DNA from 3 places in the Methylorubrum sp. GM97 genome. Region 3 is predicted to be linked to each of the others. Evidence: riboswitches for the same ligand, from Rfam matches in the RefSeq annotation. Region 3 holds a riboswitch; each other region holds the start of a gene.
What was found. A riboswitch is a leader RNA that binds a small molecule or an ion and turns the genes downstream of it on or off. The one in region 3 is predicted to bind cobalamin.
Positions count from the first base shown of each region.

Region 1: linked by a shared signal. The riboswitch ahead of MSPGM_RS05475 (TonB-dependent siderophore receptor) and the one ahead of MSPGM_RS13120 (TonB-dependent receptor) in region 3 are both predicted to bind cobalamin.
Region 2: linked by a shared signal. The riboswitch ahead of MSPGM_RS08320 (TonB-dependent siderophore receptor) and the one ahead of MSPGM_RS13120 (TonB-dependent receptor) in region 3 are both predicted to bind cobalamin.

Region 1 is NZ_AP025942.1:1,158,363-1,168,058, forward strand. It holds gene MSPGM_RS05475 (TonB-dependent siderophore receptor) at 1-890, opposite strand, end outside; cobalamin riboswitch at 996-1,205, opposite strand; gene MSPGM_RS05480 (DUF2778 domain-containing protein) at 1,640-2,830, shown strand; gene MSPGM_RS05485 (YybH family protein) at 2,955-3,323, opposite strand; gene MSPGM_RS05490 (OsmC family protein) at 3,356-3,799, opposite strand; gene MSPGM_RS05495 (PAS domain-containing protein) at 4,066-4,515, shown strand; gene frc (formyl-CoA transferase) at 4,616-5,866, shown strand; gene MSPGM_RS05505 (alpha/beta hydrolase) at 6,367-7,086, opposite strand; gene oxc (oxalyl-CoA decarboxylase) at 7,355-9,106, opposite strand; gene MSPGM_RS05515 (galactose oxidase-like domain-containing protein) at 9,582-9,696, opposite strand, start outside.
Region 2 is NZ_AP025942.1:1,770,379-1,780,074, reverse strand. It holds gene MSPGM_RS08345 (SLC13 family permease) at 1-994, opposite strand, end outside; gene MSPGM_RS08340 (glycerate kinase) at 991-1,425, opposite strand; gene MSPGM_RS08335 (glutaredoxin) at 1,769-2,515, shown strand; partial or broken gene MSPGM_RS08330 (potassium transporter Kup) at 2,660-4,569, shown strand; gene MSPGM_RS08325 (DUF1624 domain-containing protein) at 4,924-6,078, opposite strand; gene MSPGM_RS08320 (TonB-dependent siderophore receptor) at 6,105-8,231, opposite strand; cobalamin riboswitch at 8,346-8,543, opposite strand; gene MSPGM_RS08315 (hypothetical protein) at 8,639-9,109, opposite strand; gene MSPGM_RS08310 (hypothetical protein) at 9,366-9,696, shown strand, end outside.
Region 3 is NZ_AP025942.1:2,840,241-2,849,936, forward strand. It holds gene MSPGM_RS13085 (hypothetical protein) at 562-984, shown strand; tRNA gene MSPGM_RS13090 (tRNA-Phe) at 1,368-1,443, opposite strand; gene yacG (DNA gyrase inhibitor YacG) at 1,559-1,777, opposite strand; gene MSPGM_RS13100 (Maf-like protein) at 1,774-2,445, opposite strand; tRNA gene MSPGM_RS13105 (tRNA-Thr) at 2,589-2,664, shown strand; gene MSPGM_RS13110 (hypothetical protein) at 2,745-3,107, opposite strand; gene MSPGM_RS13115 (hypothetical protein) at 3,253-3,543, opposite strand; gene MSPGM_RS13120 (TonB-dependent receptor) at 3,708-5,951, opposite strand; cobalamin riboswitch at 6,072-6,272, opposite strand; gene MSPGM_RS13125 (hypothetical protein) at 6,636-6,767, shown strand; gene MSPGM_RS13130 (hypothetical protein) at 6,885-7,280, shown strand; gene MSPGM_RS13135 (hypothetical protein) at 7,412-7,675, shown strand; gene ccmB (heme exporter protein CcmB) at 7,719-8,384, opposite strand; gene ccmA (heme ABC exporter ATP-binding protein CcmA) at 8,384-9,031, opposite strand.

The sequences.
Region 1 (9,696 bases), 1.7 Mb from region 3:
AGCCGCCCGTTGAGGGCGATGACGCCGCGGTCGAAGACGATGCGGTTGCGCAGGAACTCGGTCTCGACGGTGATGCGCGTGTCCGGCGTGATCTGCCAGCTCAGGACGGGCGCCACGAGCAGCCGGTCGCTGTCGACGAAATCGCGAAAGCTGCCCTGGCGGCCGGCGGCGAGATTGAAGCGGTAGGCGAGCGTGCCCTCCTCGTTCAGCGCGCCGCCGGAATCGACCGTGCCGCGGAACTGCCCGAACGAGTCCCACAACCCGCCCATCTCGACGAAGCGCTCGACGGTCGGCTGCTTGGTGATGATGTTGACGAGCCCGCCCGGATCGCTGCGCCCGAACAGCCCGCCGCCGGGACCTTTGAGCACCTCGACGCGCTCGACGTTCTGGGCGTCGGGCGGGGGCGGCGTGCCGCGGTTGAGCGGAAAGCCGTTCTTGTAGATCTCGGACGTGGTCACGCCGCGAATGGCGTAGCTGAACACCGACAGGCCGCCGAAATTGTTCTGCTGCGCCACGCCCGGCGTGTAGTTGAAGACGCGATCGACGCGGGTGGCGGCGAGATCCGTGATGACCTCGCGCGGGGCGACCGTGACGATCTGGGGCACGTCGCGCTGGGGCGTGTCGGTCTTGGTGCTGCTCACCGCGCGGTCGGCACGGTAGCCCGGCGTCGGCCCGATCAGGCCGATCGTGCCGGCGGCGCTGGTCCGGCCGTCCGATGCGCCGTTGCCGACGCCGCGGCCTTCGCCCTCGACCGCCAGTTCCTCCAGGGTGACCGATTCCTGCGCCCGCGCCTCCGGGCCGTGCAGGCCGGCGCAGAGCAGCGCGGCGAGCACCCAAGGCGGGCGCCGGGCCGGGACGTCGATGGCGTTCAGGATCGTCCGAACTGTCACAAGGCGCGCTCTGGCTGTTCGGGTGCGGGCCCGAGCGGGTGCCCCGCCGGGAGCGCAGGGGAACGCTCTCGCCGATCAGGCACGCCGCCGGAGCACCCCGCCCGGGGGACATCGTCGCGCCAAGGCAGGTCTCCTGGCTCACGGGTCAGCGCCTCCGTCTCGGCCTTCCCGGTGCAGGGCACCAGTGACCTTCGACGACGGTGGCTCGCCGCTCACAGTTGCGGGGGCAGCTTCGGCCTCGCCCGGACGGGCTTACCGAATTCCCTCTTAGCCCTCGGACATGCGTCCGGGGGAACCTTGGCCGCAGCAATTTCGCTGCGATGCGGCGCAGGGTCAACAGACCGGCCAATGAAATGTAACAACATCACACAACCTGTGGCCCGTAGAGCACAAGGGCTCGGCGAGAAGCCCCGTGGCGGCTGCGCTTCTCGCGGCGGCCTGAAGGCGGGCACGCGAGACGATGGCGATCATCCGATTGGCCTCGTCATTGAGTGCACACCGCGCCGCAGCGGTGGAGAGAGGCCGCCCCCTCATGGCGCGGCGGAGCCACTGAGAATCCGCATCGAACGTTTTTCGAAGGACGTGACCGAGCTTTAGGCAAGATTAACCAAGATCCCGTTGAATGACGAAGGCTTAAGGTTGATCCTTCCCTAATCGGCGAAGCCATCTCGTTTTGTCATTCTGGCACAGATAGCCGGGGATGACGGCGGGAGGCCGTGTGGGATCCGCGTTGTCGAGTACCGCCCGCAATGGACATCGCCGAGCTCGTCCAGAGTCGCTCCGCCCGGCCCGTCATCCGCCGTCGGCGCCGCCCGCCTGTCGCGGCGCTCGCGCTGACCGCCCTCGGGGGTCTCGCGGTCGCCGGGATCCTGCAACCGCAGGATCGCGCTGCGCCCGCCCCCGTGGAAACCGCGCAGGTCTCGGCCGAGGCCGAAGGGGCGGAGACCGTGCAGGCCGCGCCCGGCGCGCTGGCCTGGATGCTCGACCCCACTCCCGTGCTCGACACCGCGTCCGGCGGCTTCGTCCCGCGGACCGCGCAGGTGTCCGCCTTCCGGGCGCCGCCCGTGGCGGAGCCTTCCAAGTCGCAGCCTGCCCCATCGGAGCCGGTCACGACCCTGGCCGCCCTCCCCGCGGAACAGGCCGCCGACGCCGCGCCCGCCGTCACGCCGCGCCCGGCCGCGCCGACGGCCCGCCTCGCCCTTACGGTGCCGCTGCCAGTGCGGCGGCCCGACGAATTCCGCTACGAGCCGCGCACGCAGACCGCCCGGGCGGCGACGCCTCGGATCGCCACCGCATCCACGGCGCGCGCCTCCACCGAGCCGACCCGCAGCGTGTTCAGCGCCGCGGTGACCGACAACCGCAACTTCCTCGAGAAGATGTTCGATCTGCCGGGTTCGACGCCCACGCCGTCCTCGGACAAGGCGATGGCCTATGCCGGACTCGACAGCGGGGCGGTCGATTCGGCCGCGCGGCGCCGCGTCGTGCCCGGCCCGGTCTCCGAGCCGGGGGTCGCCGTCTACGACATCAGCGCCGCCACCGTGACGCTGCCGAGCGGCGAGGTGCTGGAGGCCCATTCCGGCCTCGGCGTCGCCCAGGACAACCCCGACCACGTCCATATCCGGATGCGCGGCGCCACCCCGCCCGGAGTCTACGACCTGCGGGAGCGCGAGGCGCTGTTCCATGGGGTGCGGGCGATCCGCCTCAATCCGGTCGGCGGCTCGGCCGCCATCCACGGGCGCGACGGCATCCTCGCCCATACCTACATGCTGGGCCCGAGCGGCGCCTCGAACGGCTGCGTCGTGTTCCGGAACTACACCCGCTTCCTCCAGGCCTATCTGAGCGGCGAGGTCCGGCGCCTGGTCGTGGTGCCCGGCACCGCCCCCGGCGTCTTCGCCAGCCGGCGCAACGCCACGCCGCGCCGCTCGGCCTCGGCGGATTAACAGGTTTCCAAAGGAATCATTCCTTTGGCCGGGACATCGGGGCAGCGCCCCGACGTCCCTTCACCAGGGCTCTGCCCTGGACCCGCGAAAGGACTTGTCCTTTCGAAACCCGCTTTGGAGCCCGTCAGGATTTGGCGACGGGCTTGAGCTTGAGCTGGTCGATGGCCCAGCGCCACGTCCCGTCCGATTGCCGGCGGGCCGACTCAACCGAGAGCGCGCCGTTCGGCAGCCGCGCGAAGGTCAGCGCGAGGTCGCCGTTGCGGATCGCCGGCAGGGTCTCGGGTTCGGGGAAGTCCGACTTGCGCGCGAGCAGATCGGTATAGAAGCGGCGGATCTCGTCGTGGCCGGTCGCCACGATATCGCCCGCGGCCACCACCGCCTGCGGCTCGTACAGGGCGACCAGCCCTTCGGCATCGCCGGCATTGGCCCGTTCGTTGAAGAGGCGGGCCAGATCCTCCGGCTCACGTGCCACGTCCCGCTGCGTCTCGCTCATCGCTCGTTCCTCCCTGTCTGTTTCAGGCCTGTCTATTTCAGGCGGTTGCCCTGGCCGTCCCGCACCGCGACCGCTACCGGAACGCCGGCCTTGACGCTCTCGGACACGGTGCAGAACTGCTCGAACTGAGCGAGCACGCGGTCGAGCCGGTCCATCGACTCGGCGGGCGCGCCGAGCGCGATATCGACCTCGATCCCGACGAGGCGCAGGCGGCCTTCCGCGTTGCGGGCCACGCGCCCGATCGCCTCGGCGCTCACGCCCCCACCCTCCTGCCGGTACTTGCCGAGCGCGAAGGCGAGGCTCGCGCACAGACAGTTGCTCACGGCGGCGATCAGCACCTGCTCAGGCGAGGGACCGGTGCCGCCACCGATCGGCTCGGGCTCGTCCGTCAGCAACGGCACGAAGCTCTCGCCGAAATCGATTCGGAAGGCATAGGCCTCGATCTGCCGGATCCGAATGCTGTGCTTGTCCGACATCGTGGCCTCCTCGCCTCCCTATCAACCCACCGCTGCGCGATCTCGTTCGAGCCCCGCACTGTGCCTTGACCTGCCATTCGTATCTGGTATACCAGATGCCAATGACGAGCCACCGGAAAGAGCGATCTCGATCCGGAAGGCCCGAGACCCGGGAAGCCAAGGAGGCAACGCCTGCCATGACCGAACGCGGCATCCTCGACAGACATCGCATCTCTCCGCTCACAGCGCGGCCTCAGGGCTAGCAACCGGCGGAAGGGGGGCAACCGATGGCCCAATCGCAGACCTTCGACACGTCCGGCCTTGTCGCGGCGATCGGTGACGCGGTGGTGATCTCCGACGCGGACGGACGGATCGTCGTCTGGAATCCGGCCGCGGAGCGGATCTTCGGCTTCTCGGAAGCCGAGGCGCTCGGGGAGAGCCTCGACCTCATCACCCCGGAGCGTCACCGCCGACGCCACTGGGACGGCTACGCCAAGACGATGCGTACCGGTGAGACCCGCTACGGCACGTCGCTGCTCAAGGTTCCGGCCCTGCACAAGGATGGCCGGGCCCTGTCGATCGCCTTCACCGTCGCGCTGCTGCACGGCGCGGCGGGCGAGGTCACCGGCATCGCCGCGGTCATCCGCGACGAGACCGAGCGCTTTCAGGAAGAGCGCTCCCTGCGCCGCCGCGTGGCGGAGCTGGAACAGGCTTTGGGCACCCTCGTCTGCGCCTGAAGGCGGGGGGCCTGAGCCATTCAGCAATATTACCGACCTTAATATTTTTCGATTTTCCAACAAAGACCCACAACGAAGTCGAAATAGGGAGAAGACCGAAATGACCCAGCCGCTCGACGGGATCAGAATCATCGATTTCACCCACGTCCAGGCGGGCCCCGCCTGCACCCAGCTCCTCGCGTGGTTCGGGGCGGACGTGATCAAGGTCGAGCGTCCGGGCTCGGGCGACGTGACGCGCAACCAGCTTCGCCACGTCGAGGACGCGGATGCGCTCTACTTCACGATGCTCAACTCCAACAAGCGTTCGCTGACGCTGGACACCAAGAACCCGCAGGGCAAGGAAGTCCTGGAAAAGCTGATCCAAGAATCCGACGTGATGGTCGAGAATTTCGGCCCCGGCGCGCTCGATCGCATGGGCTTCACCTGGGCCCGCATCCAGGAGCTCAACCCGGGCATGATCCTCGCCTCGGTGAAGGGCTTCTCCGACGGGCACCACTACGAGGATCTGAAGGTCTACGAGAACGTGGCCCAGTGCGCGGGCGGTGCCGCCTCGACCACCGGCTTCTGGGACGGCCCGCCCACCGTGTCGGCCGCCGCACTCGGTGACTCGAACACCGGCATGCATCTGGCCATCGGCATCCTCACGGCGCTGCACCAGAAGACCAAGACCGGCAAGGGCCAGAAGGTCGCCGTGTCGATGCAGGATTCGGTGATCAACCTCTGCCGGGTGAAGCTGCGCGACCAGCAGCGTCTCGATGCCATCGGCTACCTCGAGGAATACCCGCAATACCCGCACGGCGAGTTCACGGACGTGGTTCCGCGCGGCGGCAACGCGGGCGGCGGCGGCCAGCCGGGCTGGGTGCTCAAGTGCAAGGGCTGGCAGACGGACCCGAACGCCTACATCTACTTCACGATCCAGGGCCACGCCTGGGCCCCGATCTGCAAGGCGCTCGGCCGTGAGGAGTGGATCGACGATCCGGCCTACAACACGCCCCGCGCCCGCCAGGACAAGATCTTCGAGATCTTCGCCATCATCGAGGATTGGCTGGCCGACAAGACCAAGTTCGAGGCCGTCGATATCCTGCGCAAGTTCGACATCCCGTGCTCGCCGGTGCTGTCGATGAAGGAGATCGCCGCCGATCCGTCGCTGCGCGCCAGCGGCACCATCGTCGAGGTGCCGCACCCCAAGCTCGGCTCGTATCTGACCGTCGGCTCCCCGATCAAGTTCTCGGACCTGAAGGTCGACATCAAGGCTTCGCCGCTTCTGGGCGAGCACACCGACGAGGTCCTCGCCGGCCTCGGCTACTCGCCCGAGCAGATCGCCGCAATGCACGAGTCGCGCGCGGTCTAAAGGGGAAGCGGCAGCGCGGATCTCCGCGCTGCCCGTACAGGATGGCCAGTCTCTTTCGGCCATGATCCTCCCGGGACGGGGCATCGCCCCGGGAGCGCATGACCGGGCATGACGCCCGGGTTTCTTCCTCCTCCGATGACTTTCCCGGGCCGACTCCGTCGGTCCGGTTTTTCGTTGTTTGGGTCTTTGATACAGTATTCGTTTGATCAAACCTGATCACAGCGAAAGCCGAGCGTTCCCCCCTCCCCGCACGCGCGGGGGAGAGGGCCACGTCTCCCCCTTGTCGGGGAGCGTGGCGAGGCGGCAGCCGACGGTGAGGGGGCTTGGCCGGAAGAGCCTCTTCCAGAGTCGCCCCCTCACCGCCGCTCCGGCTTCGCCTGCGCTTCCTGTCTGCGCGACAGGGTGCAGACAGGCCTCTCCCCGCACGCGGGGAGAGGGGAAATCCGCCGTCCCGTCGAGATCAACCGGATTTGGGGTAGAGGCGCGTTCGCCCGCGCCGCCTAACCGAAGAAATCGCCCAGGAAGAAGTCCACGGCCTGGCTCACCACGTCCGGATTGTAGGCGTGCGGGCCGTCATACTCGACATAGGTGAGGTCGTACCCCGCCGCCCGAAGCAGCCGGGCATGGTTGTGGGCGCTCCGGTCGATCGGGATCTGCTCGTCGCGGGTGCCATGCGACAGGAAGATTTTGGGCGCACCGGCCTGAACCTGCACCGACATGAACCCGGCGGACGACACGATCAGGTGGCTGACCCGGTCACCGTTGGTGAGCCCGAGGGACAGCGCGTAACTGCCGCCGTCCGAATGGCCCGCGAAAGCGAGATGGCCTGGGTCGAGTAGGAAGCGGTCGGCGACCTCGGCGAGCGCCCGGTCGAGCCGCTCGCGGTCCGGCCCGTTGCCGGCGATCACGAGATCCCAGGTCGGGTGCAGCGATTGCGGCGCGAGCAGCAGGAAGCCGCGCTTGTCGGCATGGGCCTCCAGCATCGGCAGGATCTTTTCGGCGCTGCCACCGCCGCCATGGAACAGGACGACGAGCGGCGTCGGCAGGCGGGCGTCGATATGCTCGGGCACGCGGAGCATCGCGTCGCGGGTCTCGAACAGGCAAAGCGCGTGGCGGCCCGGCGGCAGCGGCGGCTTGCCCGGTAGCCGTGGCAGGAAGGCGAGCCGGCCGGCCAGCCGGGGATCGAGAGCAACCGTCGGATCGAAGGCGGAGGAGGACATGGGGCGTCTCTCGCGGGTGCAGCCCGACGCCGCCCCTCATGCTGAGGTGCCGGCGACGGCGGGCCTCGAAGCAACCCGAAACGCTGACCCTCCCCGGTGTCTGGAAAGGCCGTCTCGGGTCTTTCGCCGCGCGTGCTTCGAGGCGTTCGCTTCGCTCCGCACCTCAGCATGAGGGACGGAAGGGCTTGCCGGACAAAAAAGGACCGCGGCGCCCAGTTCGGGCACCGCGGTCCGGCTCAGTCGAAGCGGTGGGAGGGCAGTGCCCGCCTCACTTCTTCTTCAAGGTGCTCTGCGGGTTGAGGCTGCCGATATTGCCGCTCTCGCTGCCGGCGGCCGGGTCGATCTCCGCATTGATCAGAGTCGGCTTGCCGGAATTCATCGCCTCGTCCACGGCCCGCTTCAGCTCGTCCGGCGTAGTGACGTTCACGCCGACGCCGCCGAAGGCCTCCATCATCTTGTCGTAGCGGGAGTTCTTGACGAAGACGGTGGTGCCCGGATCGCGGCCGGTCGGATCGGTGTCGGTGCCGCGATAGATGCCGTTGTTGTTGAAGATGACGATGCAGACCGGCAGCTCGTAGCGGCAGATGGTCTCCACCTCCATGCCGGAGAAGCCGAAGGCCGAGTCGCCCTCGACCGCCAGCACCGGCTTGCCGGTCTCGACGGCGGCCGCGACGGCGAAGCCCATGCCGATGCCCATCACGCCCCAGGTGCCGACGTCCAGGCGCTTGCGCGGCTGGTACATGTCGATGATGCCGCGAGCCAGATCGAGGGTGTTGGCACCCTCGTTGACGAGGATCGCGTCGGGCCGCTCCTTGATGACCGTCCGGAGCGCCCCGAGCGCCGAGTGGAAGCACATCGGCGAGGAGTTCTTCATCAGCTTCGGGGCCATCTTGGCGATGTTGGCCTCGCGCTTGCCCCGCAGCGTCTCCAGCCAGTTGGAGGGCGCGCCCTTCCAGTCCTTGCGGATGCCGTCGAGCAGTGCCTCGACGCAGGAGCCGATATCGCCCACCACCGGCGCGACGATCTCGACGTTCGAGTCCATCTCGCGCGGCTCGATGTCGATCTGGATGAAGCGCTTCGAGCCAGGCTCGCCCCAGGTCTTGCCCTTGCCGTGGGAGAGCAGCCAGTTCAGGCGGGCGCCCACCAGCAGCACCACGTCGGAATCCTTGAGCGCGGTGGAGCGGGCCGCACCGGCCGAGAGCGGGTGGGTGTCGGGCAGGAGGCCCTTGGCCATGCTCATCGGCACGTAGGGGATGCCGCTTTCCTCGACGAGCGCACGCACCGCCTCGTCGGCCTGGGCGTAGGCCGCGCCCTTGCCGAGGATGATGAGCGGACGCTCGGCCGACTTCAGCACGTCGAGCGCCCGGGCGATGGCGGCCGGGGCCGGGAGCTGGGCCGGGGCCGCATCGATCACCTTGACCAGCGAGCGCGCGCCGAGATCGGCATCGATGACTTGCGAAAAGAGCTTGGCGGGCAGATCGAGATAGACGCCGCCGGGCCGGCCGGAGACGGCAGCGCGGATCGCGCGGGCCACGCCGATGCCGATATCGGCGGCGTGCAGCACGCGGAAGGCGGCCTTGCACAGCGGCTTGGCGATGGCGAGCTGGTCCATCTCCTCGTAGTCGCCCTGCTGCAGATCGACGATCTCGCGCTCGGAGGAGCCGGAGATCAGGATCATCGGGAAGCAGTTGGTGGTGGCGTTGGCCAGCGCGGTCAGGCCGTTGAGGAAGCCCGGCGCTGAGACGGTGAGGCAGATGCCCGGCTTCTTGGTGAGGAAGCCGGCGATCGCGGCGGCGTTGCCCGCATTCTGCTCGTGGCGGAAGGAGATGACCCGCAGACCCTCGGCCTGGGCCAGACGGCCGAGATCGGTGATCGGGATGCCGGGCACGTTGTAGATCGTCTCGATGCCGTTGAGCTTGAGCGCGTCGATGACGAGGTGGAAGCCATCCGTCAGCTCCGGCTCCTCGTGGGGCATCGCGCCCGCGGTGATCGCGTCGATGTTCTGGGCCTGGACGGTCATGCGGCGTTCTCCCTTGTGGTGCGGATGCTCTTGTCCGGCGCGGGGCCCGATGGCGTCGGGCCAAGCTCGTTTCGCGCCTGCTGCTGCGCCGCGCGCAGCGTGCGGACCGGTCTTGGGCGGCCGGCCTTGTTGCGACACAGCTGGCATACCAAATACCAACAGGCCGGTCAAACGAAACGCATGGCGTTGCATCCGCACGCGGGAAGCGTCGGGGGAGCGGTCGAAAAAGGGGTCGCAGGATCCAGGGTGTCAGAGACGACGCGTCGGGAGACGGACCTCCCGACGTCCGGCGGCCATGGTCGCCGAACGGAGGGCCAACGGCGGGCTTGTCGTCAGCGGCTTCTGATCACACTCGGCATGGTGCTGAAGCGTGCCCGGCCTCGTCGTAAGCAGCCGGCCAGAGCGGCTGCGGGCTGAGACACCGGCCCGCGTGACACCACGAAAGCGTTGAAGGTCTGGTCGGCGAAGGGCGGGGCTACTCTCGATAGACGTTGCCGTCCGGGCCGACCGTGATGAGGCTTCCCCCTCTCGCGACCGCCAAGCTGATGGCCTTCGTCGGATTGTGCTGCCAGTTCCGGGTGACGTCGTCG
Region 2 (9,696 bases), 1.1 Mb from region 3:
ACTTGGCCGCCCCCGTCGAGATCAGCGCGCGGCCGAGCACCAGCGAGGCGGCGATAAACAGGACCAGCGACCAGTTCACGGCCTCCACGCCCTCGTCCCAGTCAAGGACGCCGACGACCGGCATCGTCAGGACCACCGCGCCGACGACCGCCACGGTGGCGATGCCGAAGGGGTGATACCCCTCCGTCAGCCAAAGCCCCAACATGGCGAGCACCACCGCACCCGTGCGCCACTCTTCAGCGGAGAGCGGACCGGACGGAGCCTCGACCTCGGCCATCCGCCGCGACCGCGTCTCGTTGTCGAGGAACAGGCGGCCGATCAGGAAGGTCGTAATGAGGCAGGCGACCAGGCCGAAGGGCAGGCCCCAGAGTATCCATTGCCCGAAGCCGATGCTGTGGTCGGAGAGCCGTTCCAGCAGGTCGACGGTGACGAGGTGCGAGCCGGCGCCGGTAAGGCTGCAGATCGTCGAGATGACGATGAGGGCAGGGATCAGCAGCCCGATGGCCTTGGCCAAGCGCGGGTCGTCGTCGGCCTCGGTCAGGCTGCGATGGAGCGGGAGCAGCACCGTCGCTCGCCCGGAGGTGGAGGGGATCAGGAAGGCCAGTGGGACGATGCCGAGCGTCAGGCGCCACATCAGGCCGCCGACCGTGGTCCCGCGCCCGGCGATCAGGGCAGTGAGCCGTCCGGCAAGCCCGCTCCTCTCCACCGCCGCACCAAGAACAAAGGTGCCGATGACGAGCCACACCACCTTCGAGCCCAGGCCCTCGATCAACGCCCGTTGCTCCACGGCGCGGACTGTCACGAGGAAGACGGCCGCTGCGACGGCGACGTATGCCGCGCTCAGTCCGGTCAGGACCCAGAGGATGGCGGCCCCGCCGAAGGCCAGCAGCGCAGCCCGCGCCGGCCAATTTAGACCCTCCGGCAGAGACACGGCCACGCAGAGTGCTATGAGCGCGCCCGAGGCCGCCAACGTCCGCTTGGGTAGCATGCTCATCCCTGACCGACGCCGGTCCGAGGGTGACCCAGCGCGACGCCCGCCAGGAAGGTCCGCATCACCTGCTCGGCGATGCGCTCAAGCTGGCTTCGGACGTTCCGCATGGCGTCCTTGACCGATTGCGGTCGCCCGAGTGCCGAGAAGTACGCGCAGACGCCCTCACCCAGTACGTCGCCCGAGTGCTCGCCCAGGGTGCCGGCCAATACGATGACGGCCTTGCCCTCGGCAGCACCACGCCTGCCGATCTCGGCAGGGATCTTGCCGCGTGCACTCTTGTAATCCAGCCCTCCCTCCGCGGTGACGATCAGGTCCGCACATTCGACCGCCTCGCCGACCTCGAAGAACGGGAACAGGGGTTTGAAGCGCAACTTCAGCCGGCCGCCGAGCGGGGACGCCGCGACCGTGGCGGCGAGTGTGAGCGAGAGCTTCATAGGGACCGGGTTCCCGAAGGGCGGCGGATGCAATTCGGCGGCGGTGCGGCCGAAGATCCGGGCGGTTGGACCGGCGGAGGATAAGGGACCGATGCCCGCAGCGTTCGAAGGTTCGGAAACACCTGCCCGCACCGGACGTTCCGGGCATCTGGACGCGGGGTGGCTTCGCAGGCGTCGATGACGGCGTCAGGACCTCGATGCGGTCCTTGACCTTGCCACGGTGGGAAACCCCACTTTGGATCATCGATGGTCGTCGCGACGCATGCCGGGAAGCCGACCACCCCCCTCGCGTTACCAGGGCCCGGGCTCCCCGAACCGCGACGCATTCCGAAAGGATTCCGTGATGCTAGACAGGACCCGCAGGGCCACCATCCATCGCATGGTGATGGAGAAGCACGTCTGTCCCTACGGCCTGAAGGCCAAAGACCTGCTGGAACGCGAGGGCTTCCAGGTCGACGACCACTGGCTGACGACCCGTGAGGAGACCGACCGCTTCAAGGCGGAGCAGGGGGTCAAGACGACGCCGCAGACCTTCATCGGAGGTGAGCGCATCGGCGGCTACGACGACCTGCGCCGCCACCTCGGCAAGCCGGTCGCCGATCCGAAGGCGACCAGCTACACGCCCGTGGTCGCCGTCTTCGCGATGACCGCATTGATGGCGCTGGCGGCGAGCTACGCGGCCTTCGGCACGCCGCTGACGGTGCGGGCCGGCGAGTGGTTCATCGCCTTCAGCATGTGTGTCCTGGCGATCCTGAAGCTGCAGGACGTCGAGAGCTTTTCGTCGATGTTCCTGGGCTATGATCTGCTCGCCCGGCGCTGGGTCCGCTATGCCTACGCCTACCCGTTCTGCGAGGCCCTGGCCGGGATCCTGATGGTCGCGGGCGCGCTGAACTGGCTGTCGATCCCGGTGGCCCTGTTCATCGGCACGGTCGGCGCCGTCTCGGTTTTCAAGGCGGTCTACGTCGACAAGCGCGAGATCAAGTGCGCCTGCGTGGGTGGTTCGGGCAACGTTCCCCTTGGCTTCGTCTCGCTGACCGAGAACCTGATGATGGTCGGCATGGCCGTCTGGATGCTGATCGCCGGGCACTGAGCGGAGCATCTCGATGCCCTGGACTTCCGACCAAGCGTTCCGCCGCCGGTGGGACGCGTTTGGCGGCCGCGAACGTTCCATGCATATCGACCGTTGAGCCCTGCCTTGCGAGCTCTCCACGTTCGCGGACGGGGGGAGCCATACATGCCTGTGATCGCGGGGACCGAGTTCGCACCACCCACACCGCCGACGGTCGATGCCGGGCATGCCCCCAAGACGGGGTTCTGGGCGCTGACGCTCGGCTCGGTCGGCGTGGTCTACGGGGACATCGGCACCAGCCCGCTCTACGCGCTCAAGGAGTCCCTGCACGCCGCGGCGGGCGGGGGCACGTGCCCACCCGCGAGATGGTCTTCGGCGTCGTCTCCCTGATCCTTTGGGCGCTCATCCTCATCGTCACGCTGAAGTACGTGCTCCTGGTCATGCGGGCCGACAACGACGGCGAAGGCGGCACCCCATCCCTCGTCGCGTTGGCCCAGCGTGCCTTGGGCCATTCCGGCGGGTTTGTCATCGTGCTGGGCATGATCGGCGTTTCGCTGTTCTTCGGCGACGCCATCATCACGCCGGCTATGTCGGTACTCTCGGCCGTCGAAGGGCTGAAGCTCGTGACGCCGGCCACCGACCCGTACGTCCTGCCCATCAGCCTCGCCATCCTGATCGGGCTGTTCACCCTGCAAAGCCACGGGACGGCACGGGTAGCCACCTTCTTCGGCCCCCTCACGGCGTTCTGGTTCATCGTCATGGTGCTTGGCGGCCTGGGTCATCTCGTCGACGACCCGAGCATCCTGGGCGCGCTCAACCCTGCCCACGGCGTCTCGTTCATCCTGAGCCACGGCACGGCCGGCCTGCTTGCGCTCGGCGCCGTGTTCCTGGCCGTGACCGGGGCGGAGGCGCTCTACGCCGACATGGGCCATTTCGGGCGGTCGCCGATCCGGACGGCTTGGTTCGGGCTGGTGCTGCCGGCGCTCGCCCTGAACTATCTCGGCCAGGGCGCCATGCTGCTCGCCCACCCCGAGCGGGCCGAGAACCCGTTCTTCCTGCTCTATCCGTCCTGGGCCCTGCTGCCGATGGTGCTGCTCGCCACCGTGGCGACGGTCATCGCCAGCCAGGCGGTGATCACCGGTACCTTCTCGATCACCCAGCAGGCGATGCAACTCGGCCTGCTGCCGCGCATGCGGGTCCTGCGCACCTCCGAGACCGAGAAGGGGCAGATCTACATCCCGCGGGTGAACTGGTGGCTGCTCGTCGCGGTCGTGTTCGTCGTGGTGCTGTTCAAGTCGTCGAGTGGCCTGGCGGCCGCCTACGGCATCGCGGTCACCGGCGACATGGTCATCACCGCCTGCCTGCTGTTCGTCGTCGCCTGGAAGGTCTGGCGATGGTCGCCTGCGGTTGCGGCCGCGGTCATCGCGCCGTTCCTGCTCATCGAGTTGGTGTTCCTCTCGGCCAACGCGCTGAAGATCCTGCACGGGGGCTGGGTGCCGCTGACCATCGGCGCCGCCCTCGTCACGGCGATGTGGACCTGGCGGCGGGGATCGGCCCTGATCGTCGCGGAGATCCACCGCCAGCGAGTGCCGCTATCCAAGTTCACGCGCATGGCCGAGGCCGGCTCGATCCAGCGGGTGCCCGGGACGGCCGTGTTCCTGACGGGCACGCCCAACGACACGCCCGGGGCCCTGATGCACAACGTCAAGCACAACCGCGTGCTGCACGCTGGCAACGTCGTCCTGCACGTGGTCACGGAAGACCTGCCGCGGGTGTCCCATGCGGACCGCGTGACCGTCCGTCAGCTCTCCGACGCCTTCTCGTGCGTGACGGTGCGCTTCGGTTTCACCGAGCTGCCCGACCTTCCGCGGGCGTTGGCAACCGCAGGTCTGGATAAGGGCGACCTGTCCTACTTCCTGACGCGGCGGGTGCTGGTAGCCTCTCCCGAGACCGGCATGCCCGTGTGGCAGGATCGGCTTTACATCTCCATGGCTCGCGCGGCCACGGACGCGTCCCGCTACTTCCGCATCCCGGCGGACAGAGCCGTCGAGATCGGCGCCCGGATCGATATCTGATCCCGGGGAGTCCGGGCGTGGTCGAGGACGCTTCCGGTTCCCTGTGAGCGGAGGCGTGCTCGCGACGCGTCAGATCAGGCTATTTCCTTCGCCCTACGCATCTCACGGCTATCCTGGATGACCGGGAGACTTCGGCTCGTAGCCCGTTCGCGCAGACGCACCGCGGTGCTTCTGCAGTCGGCAGGGCCACCTATGTCTGCTTTAGCATAACACGCCACCGAAAGCGGCCAGACTGCTCTCCACCCACGCCGGTCGCAGATGATTGTTTGGCAGGCGGCCAGAAAGCAGACCTTCCGAGTATCGGCAAAGGCTCGACAGCAGCCCCAGCACGGTCAAGCTGACTGGATCAGGGGCCTACAGGTACCTGAGCCAGGCGATGTCGCGTCTCGACGCCTTGAAGCGTGAGAACCAGGCCGTAGGCAGGTAGAGGGGCACGATCAGCCCGATGTACCAAACGAGAACCCACCCGTAATCGCCTACGCCGAACACGGTGCCCTGGGTCGCGCCCCAGGTTGCGAACGCGCCATGGTACAGCAGCCTCAGAACCGTGAGGTGGAGCAGGTAAAAGAACATCGGCGCGCCGCCGAACACCGCCAGCGCCGCGACGAGCGGGCGCTCGCCGATCCGCTCCAACGCCACGAGCAGCAGCGCCCCGGTCCCGAGCGTCAGCAGCAGGAACAGGAGCGAGGGCGGGTATTTCGTCAGCGCGAGGAAGCTCATTGCGGTCCGCAGGGCGCTGTCGTCCACGACGAACCAGGGCTTGTCGCCGTAGCCGTTGGCTAGGCGAAGTAGCACGAAGGCGGCCAGCATCGCGCAGCCGATAGCCGCGAAGCGGCGCTCCCGCGTGCGCGTGGCGAGGCCGGGCAGGAACCACGGGCCGATGGCGTAGCCGAGCACGATGACGCCGATCCACGGCAATACCGGATAGGTTGTCTTGGCGACCAGCCCGAGGGGAAGCGCGATGACGTCGCGCTGGTGCAGCATGGCCCAGACTGGAAACAGCGGCTGGTCGGGCCGGAGCTGGATTGGGTCGAGGAAGTTGTGACCGCACACGATCAGCAGCCCGACCCCTAGGAGAACCGAGCGTGGCAGGCCGACCAGTGCCGCCAAGACGATCATGCACACGCCGATGCACCAGATCACCTGGAGCCAGAGCGTCGGACTGGCCACGCCCCAGTACAGTTCGGAGAGGTAGAACACCTCGAAGGCCATCAGCACGAGGCCGCGCTTCACCAGGTAGGCCCGCGTCTCCGCCAGCGTGTGCCGGGTGGCGAACAGGTACGCGGCCACGCCCGTCAGCACGACGAAGATCGGCGCGCATAGGCTGACCGCGAGGCGGGCCAGAAACAAGGCCGGCAGGGCGGTCCTCGCGTCGACCGGATCGGCGACCGGCACGTGCAGGAACCAGGTCTCGCGCAGGTGGTCGAGGAGCATCAGCACCATCACCAGCCCACGCAGAGCGTCGATTGAGGCGATGCGTCCGGTCGCGGCCGATGCCTCCGTTGACACCCCAAGCGTTCCCGGGTGCACGCCCATCAGAAGCGCGCCGTCATGCTGACGGTGACCCGACGCGGCTCGCCGACACCGACCCAGAAGCTGTTGTAGGAGCGCTCATAGTAGGTCTCGTCGAAAATGTTGTCGACGTTGATCCCGAAGCGTAGGTTCTCGTAGCGGTAGTAGGCCAGCGCGTCCGTCAGGACGTAGCCCGGAAGGCGGAACCGCTCGTTGCCGCTGTCGCCGAGGCGCGAGCCGACGGCCCGAAGCCCGCCGCCGAACCCGAAGCCCTTCCAGTCGCCCGCCTGAACCTCGTAGACGCCGAGCAGGCTGCCCGAATGGCGTGGGATGTTTAGGAGCGGCGAGCCGACCCGCAGGACCTCGTCGCGCGTGACCTGGGCATCGATGAAGGCGTAGCCGCCTATGACGCGGAACTCCGGCGTCACCTGACCAACGACGCTCAGGTCGAATCCCTGGCTGCGCACAGCGCCGGCGGCGATCTGGAAAAAGAAGTCCGCTGGGTCGGTGGTCAGCACGTTCTGCTTCTCGATGTGGAAGGCGGCCGCCGTGACGCTCAAGCCGTCGAACAGGTCTAGCTTGGTCCCGACCTCGTAGGCGAAGCCCGTCTCCGGGGCGAAGGGGCGCGTCGCGCTGTCGAAGCCGGTGTTCGGCCGGAACGAGGCGGCGACGTTTCCGTAAAGCGAGAGGAAGGAGAGCGGCTGGTAGACGAGCCCGGCGCGGGGCGAGAAGCCGGTGCGGTCCTGTTCGGTGCGCTCGTTCGCGACCTTGTCCCGGAAGGTCTGGTTGTAGAAGTCTGTTCGGTTGCCGATCAGCAGCTTCCACTCGGGGCTCAGCGCGATCTGGTCCTGCAGGTAGACTGCCGTGTTGCCGACGTTCTCGCTGGCGCTGTAGCGGCGCGTGAAGGGCGGCTTGGGCTGGCCGTAGACCGGGTTGAACAGGTCGAGCGCGAACGAGTCCAGGCGCGGAGTCGAGCGCTGCAGGTTCTCGGTGCTGTTGTAGCGCTCGTGCTCCAGGCCTAGCAGCAGGGTGTGGGCGAACGGGCCGGTGTCGAAGCGCCCGACAAGCTCGGCCTGTCCGATGGCCACGCCCCATGTGAAGTCGTGGCGGCGGAACTCGCGGAGCAGGGTCCGCCCATCGTCTAGCAGGCCGGTGGCGCCCGTCTGCAGGCCGGTCAGGCTGCCGGTGTTGAAGTGGCCGGCGACCCGAAGCTGCCAATCGGTGCTGAAGGCGTGCTCCAGGCGCACCTGCACGATCCCGCTCTCCGACACGGAGTTGTCGCCCGGCTCGCCGAAGAAGCGGGAGCGCGGGACCAGGCCGAGACGGTTGTTCACCGCGACCGTCCCGCGGTCGAAGGTCTGGCGGTTACGCAGGTACTGCGTCTCGACGGTGAGCTTGGTGTCGGGGCTGATCTGCCAGCTCACGACGGGGGCCGCGAGGACGCGGTCGCCGTCGACGAAATCGCGAAAACTGTCCTGGCGGGCAAGCGCGCCGTTGAAGCGGTAGAGGACCGTGCCGTCCTCGCTCAGCGCGCCACCGGCATCGACCGTGGTGCGCGCCGTGCCGAAGCTGCCGAACAGGGTGCCCATCTCGACGAAGGGCAACGCGACGGGCTGCTTGGTGAGGATGTTGACGGTGCCGCCCGGGTCGCTGCGGCCGTAGAGGGCACCTGCCGGGCCTTTCAGCACCTCGATGGACTGGACGTTCTGCGTGTCGGGCGCGCCGTTGTAGCCGCGGGCGATGTTGAACCCGTTCTGGAAGATGTCCTGTGTGGCGAAGCCACGCACGGAAAAGAGCGCGAGGTTCTGGGCGCCGAAGTCGTTCTGCTTGCCGACCGCGGGCACGTAGTCGAGGGCGCGCTCCACGCGGGTGGCGGCGGTGTCGCGCAGAACCTCTCGGGGCACGACGTCGACCTGCTGCGGCACGTCGCGCCGCGGCGTCACTGTCTTGGTGCCGCTGTAGAGCTCCTCCACCCGATAGGTCGGCGTAGCGGTGAAGGTGCCCTCGACGGAGATCGGGTCGAGCACCACGGAAGTGTCGGACGATTCCCTACGCGTGCCCTGGCCCCAGGCCGGGTCGCCGCTGGCAATGGCAAGCGCGACGGTGGTGGCGGATAGGCAGAGCCGGAGCGGCGATTTCGGGCTGAGCACAGGAGGCTGACCTCGAGCGACGGCAGTGGCACGTCACCGCGAACGAGGTCTAGGCGATCCCCCGCGGGGGTGACGCTTCGACACCCGCCGAGGCACCCCGCCCAGCGTGTTTCGCGTGTGACCACGGCTGACGGCAGGTCTCCTGGCTCGCGGGTCACCGCCCTCTCACCGTCTTCCCGGGCGAGGCTGCCCAGTGACGTGGTGGTGGAGAGCTCACCGCTTACAGTTGCGGGGGCAGCCGCGGCATCGGAGCGAACCCCTCACCGCGTTCCCTTTTGATCCCCGAAGGGAACCGTCGCGGCTTGGCTATTCGGCTTGGCCACAGGTTGTCAATTCACCGGGCCACCCTTCCCAGAGCGAACTCGCCGCCTCCGGCCCATGCCTGTGATCCGCTCGAATATGGGCGGCTACTCGACCTTCAGCCGCTTGGCCGCCGCCGGACACAGCAACTTGAACTGCTCCACCAAGGGCGGCATGCCCGAGGCGCATGATGTGTCGGCATCGGGTCCAAGCGGAAAGCGGGCCTTGCCGCCCTGGCGGTCGCCGTAGCGATAGCTCACCGTCCCGGACCGGCAGTTCGCCTCGGCTGTCATCGTGGCCCGGCCTTCGCTGCGCAGGTACTTCGCGACACACTGGGCCGTCGTGAGCTTGCCGCCGTACTGCTTGGTTTCGCCACCTGGGTCGCGCTCGCAGTATTCCTGAAGGTCGGCCTTCGTGACGATGCCCTGAGCGGTGGCCCGAGCCGTGTCGATGCCGTCGCGCTCGACCACCGTGCCGTTCCACCCCTTGCAGGACGCAAGCGGGAAGTCCCCGGCCGCCCAGGCATGGCCGGAGCCGAGCGCCACGGCGGCAAGCGCGGCAAGATCGATCCAACGCATGTCGCACCCCGTGTTCCGGCGCCGCACGCCGTAGGGCCGATACGGCGCCTGCGCCGAGGAACGTTTGCAAGGCTCGCGACGCCTTATCCACGGCAATCCACAGCCACGACGGCGAGCCGCTCGTGCGGCGGCGCCTCAAGCGGGAACCGCAGACGTGCGGAACGCCCGGGAGTGCGGTTCGCGGCTCATGGCGGTTGGAGGAGGGGCAAACTTAACGGGCGAGGTCCAGGTTCGGCCGAATTCTCGGGAGGTCGGCATGGAATGGGAGCGGCGGGTCGAGCGGATGGGCGCACGCTTACGGAAGAAGAGGGATGCCGCAAACGTAGCCTTATGGGAGATGCTGGGATCGGCCGACGTCGTGTGGATGGTTTGGGGGGACAACGAATACAGCCGGCGGTTCAGGGTCATCCGTGGTCGGGACCTGAGCGGTCCCGGGCTGCGCCACGGCGTCATCGTCGTCGGCTGTGAGGTTTCCGGCTTGGCCCTCTTCGAGCGGCAGGGCTACCAGGTCGCGGTCATGGACGACGGCGAGTCGGCGGGCATCCCCGAACCTCCCGTCCTGCAGGCCCACATCGACATGGTCATGG
Region 3 (9,696 bases):
GCGTTATGGCTGCGAAGAGATGACGCGGGGGTCCGACGGTGGCGGCGATAGTGATGATGGCAGGCGTTATCGGCGCGGCAGGAACACTGATCTGCCTGATGCCGCGGCTGGACTCGTTTTTTGAGTGGTGACGTCGTCTAGCTGAATACCTCTTCTATAAATTAGATTATTAGATTTTTTGGGTGGTTACTATCTGATCATATGGGTTCATGTCTGATCCGATCCATCATAAAATAATATAATCGTACATTTCTAAATCAAATATTTTAGCTTCCGATTAGATTTTTCCGATATCCGTCGGCAGTTTCTCCTTCAGAACACGTCTGCGCACAGCTACTTCTGATTGGCGCCGTCAATCGCAAGTGAGTGAACTCTTGTTTCGGCTCAACACCGACACATCGCTCAAGCCCGCGCATCACGTTCGCCATGCCATTTTCGATGTTGAGGATTGGCAAAATCGCCATCCTGCATTCCGCCGGTGCAAACAAGCATCGGGTCGAACTTGAATGTTAGACCATACGATCCGACCATGACGCGGCTTGCGACAGAGCGAGGTGCGTCATGTCCGGTAGTCCGACTTGGTATTCGTGGTTCACGTTTCCCTTTTTCGCACCGCTGAGCGGTGGGGTGAGTCAGGACATCTCGGCGGGACCCTACCAGGGCGTCCCGGAGATTGAAGTCGCGGTCATCAAGGAGGTCGGAAGTTTTGGCCAGCAACTCGGGATCATTTCCGAGGCCGTCCGTGAACTCGCCGAGAAGGTCGGAGCGATGCCGCCCGCAAAATCGGCTCACGAACTGGCAAAATCGGGCGAGGCATCTCGTGAACTGACACCACTCGAAAAGCTCGACGTTCTCATCGAACGCGTGGACCGGGTGAAAGCGGCCTACCATGAATCGGTCGAGCGGGACGCGATCCGCGCGCTGGAGCGGCTGCACCGCGTCGATCCCGGCGCTTCGAGCAAGCTCGCGGCACGCTTCCGGTGATGGGGGCTCGCCGCTGTCCTGATGGATCACGCGGACCGGGAAAGCGCCCATCCCCGCAAGTCTCGTGACCGTCTGGAGATTGCCTCAGAAGAACCCAGCCGTCGACCAGTGAACGGACAAGCAACGGGGCCGTTTGTCAGCAGCGTGCGGTACTCGGGGAACTGATAAGGACGGCAACCGGCGGCACCCCTACACCGAGACAGCAAACCGGCGGGCGCCGGATAAGCGTAAGGTGATCTGAGACCAGGGACAGGGACATGACCCCTTCGGCGTGCCAGCGAAACACCGCGCAAAGCCAATAGAGAAAGGACCGTGGAACGGTCGGCTCAACGCTATAAATCAGAAAATCCTGACCTTCTGAGGCTCAAGGCTCTTCAGAAAGATGGTGCCCAGGGACGGAATCGAACCGCCGACACTGCGATTTTCAGTCGCATGCTCTACCAACTGAGCTACCTGGGCATCCGCCGCGTCGCGCTGCGTCGTCGGCTGGCGGGGGTATAGTGAAGGGTTTTGGGCCTGTCCAGCCTTCCTGCAATCGAAGGCGAAGCTTTTTTGCCGGGTGCGGATCTCGGTCTCAGCGGGAGCGATTTTTGTCGTCCGAATGGGGCGGGTAGGACATCTCCTCCTCCTCCGGCCCCGGAATGACGTAGCGCTCGCCGAGCCAGCGTCCGAGGTCGATGTCGGCGCAGCGGGGCGAGCAGAACGGCTTGGTTTCGGTCCGGGCCGGCTTGCCGCAGATCGGACAGGGCGCCAGCGGCTTGTCCCCCGCCGTCCTCTTCACCGACTGGCTCATGTTGCTGCTCCCCAGGCACCCCGCACGGGAAAACCCTCACCTTCGAGCAGGCTCATCGTTTCGTACAAGGGCAGGCCGACCACCGCGCTGTGCGAGCCGACGAGCTTCACCGCGAAGGCTGCCGCCAGGCCCTGGATGGCGTAGCCGCCGGCCTTGCCGCGCCACTCGCCCGAGGAAAGATAGCCCTCGATCTCGCGGTTCGACAGGCGCTTGAAGCGCACGCGGGTCTCGACCATGCGCTCGCGGCGCCGATCCTTCGGCGATAGAATGCAGACGGCCGTGTAGACGCGGTGCGCCCGCCCCGAGAGCAGCCGCAGGCAGTCGGCGGCCTCGTCGATCAGCTCGGCCTTGGGCAGCACGCGGCGGCCCACGGCGACCACCGTGTCGGCCGAGACGAGATAGGCGTCGCGCAGGTCGTCTCGACGCCGCGCCGCAGCCTGGGCTGCCTCCAGCTTTTCCCGGGCGAGGCGGCGGGCGAGATCGCGGGGCGATTCGGATTTGCGCGGGGTCTCGTCGATATCGGCGGGCAGCAGTGCATCCGGCTCGATTCCGACCTGTTGCAGCAGCGCCAGCCGGCGCGGTGAGGCCGAGGCAAGCACGAGGGGCGGTCGCGCAGGCCCCCCGGAAACCTGCGGCTTCAGGGCGTCGGAGGTGAGAAGCTCGTTCATCGGCGAGGTCTTACGCCCAAGCCCGGTGACACCGCAACGCGGTCTCGGCCATCAGACAGCATCCAAGCGCTTGCCAAGGACAAGGCGGCCGTCTAAGACCCGGCACATTCCATCGGGCGTCAACGCGACGAGCCGGATGCGACGCCGCAATAGCTCAGCTGGTAGAGCACCTCATTCGTAATGAGGGGGTCGGGGGTTCGAATCCCTCTTGCGGCACCACTCTCCCACGCTTCGAATTATCTGCGCGCTCAAGCGATTTCGGATCGGGAAACCTCCTCGATTCGGACGCGAACGCATTCTCACTCGCTGGCGCCGGATCGGCTGCTCTGCAGCGAGACGCAGGTTCGCACCATGTCGCTGAGCGTGAGATCCTTGGTGTCGCCGATATTGGCAACCTCTTCCAGGCAGCGCATGAAATAGCCGCTGTCGAGCCCTGGCGAGAGCGTGCTCATCGATTTGCCGACGCGGTTGGTGAAGTCGATCTTCTCGCTGGCTCCGGCGCGCGGCCATAGCGATGCCTTGTCGTCCATTTTCAGCCGGGCTGCCGCTAGTGACGGGCTGAAAAGAGTCAGCGCCGTCAGAACACCTATCACTGCCGCCCGGCCCATCGTCGCGCTCCCTGTCGTGGCGTCGGACGTGTTGCCGACCGATTGCGCGGCCAACGCGGGGGCGTCCGGCGACGTTGCATTGAGAGCCGCGTGCGCAACGAAATTAAGCGCTTTCTCAGAGACTTATCCGCATCGATAGCCGGCTCGGCGCGTCCGGGTGATCCCAGGCGCCGAACCGGCGGTCTCGGCTATGCCGTTCCTAGCGCGAGCTGCCGCCCCCGCTTCCGCCGCCCGCGCTGCCCTGTGGGATGGCTCGCTCCGGCTGGCCGGCATTGCCGCCGGCCGCCGAGTTGGTGGTGATGGTGTCGGCGCCCGTGGCGCCCGGGGCGATGATGTAATCGACGGTGTTGCCGGTGGTGTTGGTCTGGCGCTGGATGATCGTGCCCGGCGGGAACGGGCCTCCGGGGAGGCCCGGGGGGCCAGCCTGAGCGACGGCCGCGCCAGAGCCGAGGCAACTCAGAACGGTGACGGTGAAGGCAATGCGGTGCATTGGGGGACTCCTGAACGTAATGGTGCCTTTGCACGTCCCGAAGGCGTGCGAAGGATGAGCTATCCGCCAGGCAAGTCCCCCGACGGTCGCAGGGTTTCCCGGGGGCCCTGCGGCGTGGTGACGACACGCGCAGGCGTCCGTGTTCAAGCCTCACGGTGCATCGTTCACCACGCGATCGTGTAGGCGACCTCCAACGAGCGCGGGCGCCCGAGAACCCAGGCGGTGCCGACGCCGTTCACGGCGCTGCCATCGACCGCGTAGGTCGTGTCGAACAAGTTGAAGACCCGTAGCGACAGGCGGGAGCCGGCGGTGACCTGATGGTCGAGGCCGAGATTGACCAGCGTGTAGGCCGGCCGCCGGGCAGTGTTGCCGAAATCGGAAAAGACTTCGCCGACATGCTGGAGGCCGATGCGCCCCTCCCAGTCGCGGGCGAAGGCCCAGTTGACCCAGAGATTGGCCACCTGCTCCGGCACATTGATCGGCTGATTGCCGGCATAGGAGACGGCAACCCCGCCGACATTCTGGGTGAAGTCGTCGTACTGGGCGTGAAGCACAGCGAGGTTGGCATCGATGCGCCAGCCGGGGGCGGGGAGCCAGGAGAGCGCGGCCTCCGCGCCGAGGGAGGATTGCTGGCCGACTTGAGTCGAGACCGTCGGCTGGCCCGGAACCGCCGAGATTAGGTTGTCCTTGACGATGCGGTAGCCGGCCAGGGTCCACTCGACGGCGCCGCCGAAGACGAGGCCCTTGGCGCCGACCTCGACTTGGCGGCCGGTCGAGAGTTCGAAGCCGGCCAGCGATTGCGAGAGGGTGATTAGGCTGTTCACCGGATCCGTCGCGGTGGCGTATTGCACGTAGAGCGATGTGTCCGGCGTCGGCTCGTAGAGCAACGCGAAGCGGTAGCCGAGGGCGCGGAACGAGCGCTCGAAGGTCGCGCCGCTGCGCAGATCTTCCCGGTGGAGACGCGGCGCGTCGAAGCGCACCCCGGCGAGGAACGACAACCGGTCGGTCAGGAACAGCCGATCCTCGGCGAAGACCGAAGCTTGGTTCGTGCGCGTGGCGTAGGCCGGGCTCGCCCGCCCGTCCCGCGGGAAGAAGCCGGGATCGTAGCCGATCAGGGGAACGCTCGTCGGCGTCTCGGAGAAGGTGAAGTTGTTGGCGTGGCGGAAGCTGACATGGTTCACGTCGAAGCCGGCCGAGAACGTATTGGCCAGCCCGAACAGGGCGCCGCGGAACGTCGCGTCGAACCGACTCCCGACCTGTTCCTGGCTATGGCCGATTTCGAGATAGTCGGAGCGATCGACGAGCCCCGTTGCCGGGTTGAAGCGGTACTGCTCGACGTCGCGCCAATGCCGGCGGCTTTGAAGGCGGTAGGCGGTGTTGCGCACCGTCACGTCGGCCGAAGGGGTCCATTCCGTCCGGAACTGCGTCCAGTTGTCGGTCCAGGCGATCCTCGAATCGCGGACGTTGTAGTTGTTGAAGCGGATGGCGTCGGGCACACGCCCGTTCACCAGCGGCGTGCCCCAGTAGCGGGTGGGCTCCTGGTAGCCGAAATCGTGGCTGAGCGTGAAGGCGAGATCCGGATTCGCTTGGAGCGTCAGTGCGCCCGAGGCCGCGAGGTTGCGGAAGTCACCCTCTGGGGTGATCCAGCCGTCGGCACGGTTGCCGCTGACATTGAGGCGATAGGCCAGGGATTCGCCGATCGGCCCGGTCGAATCGACCGCCGCACGGGCGATGCCGTCCTCGCCGAGGCCGAAGCGGGCGACATTGAGCGGCGTAAACAGCGGCTTCTTCGAAACGACGTTGACGATACCGCCGATGGCTCCGTCCCCGTAGAGAACGGAGGCCGGCCCGCGCAGCACCTCGATCCGCTCCACGTTCCACGTATCGAACGGGAACGTGACGGTGTTGGCGCCGACATAGAGCCGGGTGCCGTCGAACAAAGTCTGGATCGAGTTCTGCCCGGCAAAGCCGCGAGCGGTGAAGAAGCCGAGTCCATTGCCCGGCGAGCCGAAGGCCGTGATGCCGGTGCCGTTCTGCGACACGGCGTCCAGCACGCTGGTCTGACCGCGCAGGCGGATGGTCTCGCCCGAGATGATGTCGAGACTCGCGGGCGTTTCCAGCGGCGTGAGACCGAGCCGGCTCGCCGAGCGCGACGGCGTGCGCAGGTTGAGGCCGACCTGCGAGGACTGCGTCAGACTCGGTGTCCGCAAGGCTGCGGCGGCGTCCGCGCCGATGGCATCTGCCGGCGCGTTGGCGGGCAGGCCGATCCCGGCGCCGCCTTGCACCGCGATCTCATCGAGATGCGTCAGGAGTGCCTGGGCCCGAACCGGACCGGACGTCGTGAGGGGCAGGGCGGCGACTGCGGACAGGAGGGACCGGCCGCAGAAGCGGCGGTGAAAGGGGGACATGATGGAAACGATGCCTCGGCAGCGACGGTGGCACGTCACCGCGACCGAGGCCGAACCACTGCCGGCCATGGGCCTTCAGCGTTTCGACACCTGCTGGGACACCCCGCCCGGCATGGCTCGCGTGTGACCACGGCTGACGGCAGGTCTCCTGGCTCGCGGGTCGTCGCCCTCCATCGTCTTCCCAGGCGAGGCATGCCCAGTGACGTGGTGATGGAGGACTCTCCGCTCACAGTTGCGGGGGCAGCCGCGGGATCGAGCTCGAAAGCCCTCCACCGCGTTCCCTTTTGATCCCTTGCGGGAACCGTCAACGGTCAAGCTACGGTCAAGGCGGCGCTTCGGTCAATGCGCCCGGCGCCGTTCGGGACGCCTGCACCAGGAGCGATCCACAATCGCGGACCCTGCCGCGACCAAAGCCGCACGGCAGCCAAAAAGAAAAAAGGCCGCCCCGAAGGACGGCCCGAAGTCTAGGGAGGAAACGCCCAAGAAGGGCTGCAGGACCGCGACGCCATCGCGACCCGGCATGGCCATGATTTCTCAGGTTGCAGTGCACAAAGCAATCGCTGACGCGTCGGATCGGGCATGCATTCATTGCATATGTTCGGTTCCGAACTCATGCGCTCCGGCGGAGCCATTCGGCCGCCCAGGGGTTTCGGTCCTCCGAATGCTGCCTCATGGATGCTGGATATGCCCCGTTGGATGTTCGCCTTTCCCGTCGTGCTGATGATTCTTGCAGGGCTCGTCGTCTTCGCCTTCACGCGTACGGGCCCGACCGACAACCAGAACACCCACGCTCCGCAGACCGGCCAGACCCGCTGACGCCGCCGAATCCCAGAGCGCGCCGGCCCCTGAGCCATTCCGGCCCACAAATTGCGAAGTTTGCACGGTCGGAATCGTTCGGTGGGGTCCTCCGTGCGGATCGGATGCGTTTTCCTCTTGAGCGCCCTCCTGCTTCCATCCGGGGCTCACGCACGCGATGCGCATGCGGACGCGGCGGCCTTCGCGGCGGCGGCCCGTCACCATGTCGGTGAGCGCGTCACGCTCGATCATTGCCACCTCGTCTACGCGACCGACGACGAGATCACCTGCATCGGCCTGTTGCCGGAGGATGCGGCGGGCAATGTCCGCTTGGCCGGTAAGCTACTGATCCGGGTCGCGGCCGCGGAGATGCAGGGCCGCACCCGTGCCCTCGCGCTCTGTGCCGGTGGCGCTCTTGACGAAGCCTGCGAGGTGAGCGTGGCGGGAGAGGTGTTCGACGCCTCCCCTTCGTTCGGGCTCGGCGCGGCCCAGTTGATGGGCTTGCGCGAAGCGACGATCTGCTGGCCGGACTGAGCTTCGCGAAGCGCTGCCGAGCCTGATCCTGCGAGAGCGATACGCGCAACCGATGTGAGGCCGATCTCCGGCGATGGACCCGCGTGAACCCTCAAGGGTCTAGTGCGTTCGAACTCCAAGGGAGTTTGCCGATGATCACTCGTCTGTCGTTTGCCGCGGTTCTGGTCGCGGCCCTCGCTACATCCGCTGCCGCCCAAGGGCCGGCGCAGACCGGGACCGGCGGTGGTCCGGCTTCGACCATCTACGCGCCGAACACCTCTGCCGTCGGTCAGACCATGCCGCCGGCCGGGGCGGGCGGTGTGCGGCGCGACCCGGGCAATCCCGACCGCGAGACCGCCATGGAAAAGAAGGACGACAAGATCGACACCGGGATCTGCATCGGCTGCGACAAGTAGATCCGGCGAACCGAGGCGCGACCTCCCGACCGCCACGCCCGGTTCATTCCGACCAGCGCAAAGCCGCGGCGGCGGCCAGGGTGCCGACCACTGCCGCGATCAGGCTCAGGGCGGCTAACACCGTCAGCGGGGTCGTGAACGGCACCGTGCCGCCCAGGGCAGCCTCAGCGGCCGAGACCCCGAAGATCAGAGTCGGGACCATCAGCGGCAGCACGATGATGGCCAGGATCAGGCCGCCCCGACGGATGGTGGCGGTCAACGCCGCGCCGACGGCGCCGATGAAGGCCAGAGCCGGCGTGCCTAGGGCCAGCGTCAAGGCCGTGGCACCCATGGCTTTCGGGGAGAGTGCCACCAGCAGGCCGAACAGCGGCGAAGCGAGCGCCAGAGGTAGGCCGGTCGTGAGCCAGGAGGCCAGGACCTTGGCAAGCACCACCAGTTCCAACGGCACGGCAGCGCCCGTCATCAGGTCGAGAGAGCCGTCCTCCTCGTCCGACTGAAACAGCCGGTCGAGGCCGATCAGGGTGGCCAGCACCGCCGAGAGCCAGAGGATCGCGGGGCCGATCCGCGACAGCAGGTTCATGTCGGGCCCGAGCGCGAAGGGCACCAGCACCACGATCATCAGGAAGAAGACGAGCGAGAGCGCGCCCGAGCCGCCGACCCGGGCGGCCAGCTTTAGATCGCGCGCGAGGAGGGCGGAGAAGGCGCGCATCACAGCCAATCCTCCGCCTCGAAGGCCGCTTCAGAGACGGCCTCGGGTGCCGCCGGTCCAATGCGCAGCTCGCGGGCATCCTCTAGGCCGAGGGCTTGGTGCGTTGCAGCAACCACGAGCCCCCCTTCGGCCCGGTGGCGTCCCATCAGCCCCGCGAGAACCCCCTGCGAGGCGAGGTCCAGGGCGGCGGTCGGCTCGTCGAGCAGCCAGAGCGGGCGACTGCAGACGAGGAGGCGCGCCAGCGCCACCCGGCGCCGCTGCCCCGCCGAGAGATAGCCGACCGGCAACCGTGCAACATGCGGCAAGCCCAGCGCCTCCAGGGCCGCCTTCGGGGAGGCGGCGGGATTGCCGAGAAGATCGCGGGCGAATTCGAGATTTTCGGCGGCGGTCAGCGCCGATTTCAATCCGTCCCGGTGCCCGACCACGTGAAGGCATTCCGGCAGGTTCGCCTCGCCGATGCCCTCAGCGCGGATCGTGCCGGCATCGGGCTTGAGGCGGCCGGACAGCATCGTGAGCAGGCTCGATTTGCCCGCGCCGTTGCGCCCGGTGACCATCAGGCCTTCGCCGGGTCCGAGCACGAAAGAAAGGCCGGAAAAGATGCGGCGTCCGGAGCGCCGGCAGGCCAGATTCTCGACGATCAACCGCACGGATCGGCCTTCGATAAGGTTGAGGTCCGCACGCTTCGTCTCGGTCCTGGCTGTCGGATCTCCTCGCCTGGCGCGAAGAGAATACCGGGGCATCTCGCGGACGGAGAGGCCGGTCTCGTGCGGCCTATAGCGGATCGTTCGGCGGCGCGCGAACCGCTCGGGCCGCTGACGCATTGATTCGGTGATGCCACATGGCAGGTTCGCAGGATGGGCGACCATGGATGCCGAGACGGCCCCGCAGGCCCCGCTCCACCCGTCCGAAGACGCTATGGCCCGCGATCCCGCCGCGATCGCCGGGCGCACGCAAGTGGAAGCCCGACTCGCAAGCCTGACGCCGGACCAACGCGCAGCGTTCTGGGACGCAGTGCGCCACTGCTACGTCTTGGGAACGGACAGCCGCCGGACGCATCGGTAGGGCAGGACCGCAATATCAGTCGCGCGGCTGTGTCATCGGGCCAGTAGCGGCCAATTTCGAAACGTTCTATAGACCGGCTCAGGCTGCGCCGCGCGATCATTCCAGGGCGTCCAAATCGCCCCTCGCGCACCATCCTGAGTGTCATTCGCGGGCCTCCCGGCCGCCGGGAGTTCCCCGAGGGCACTCGCTACCCGGGCACCCCCGGGGCGGCGCGCGCTCCTTGGAGCGTCTCCGGCCGAACACCTCTCGT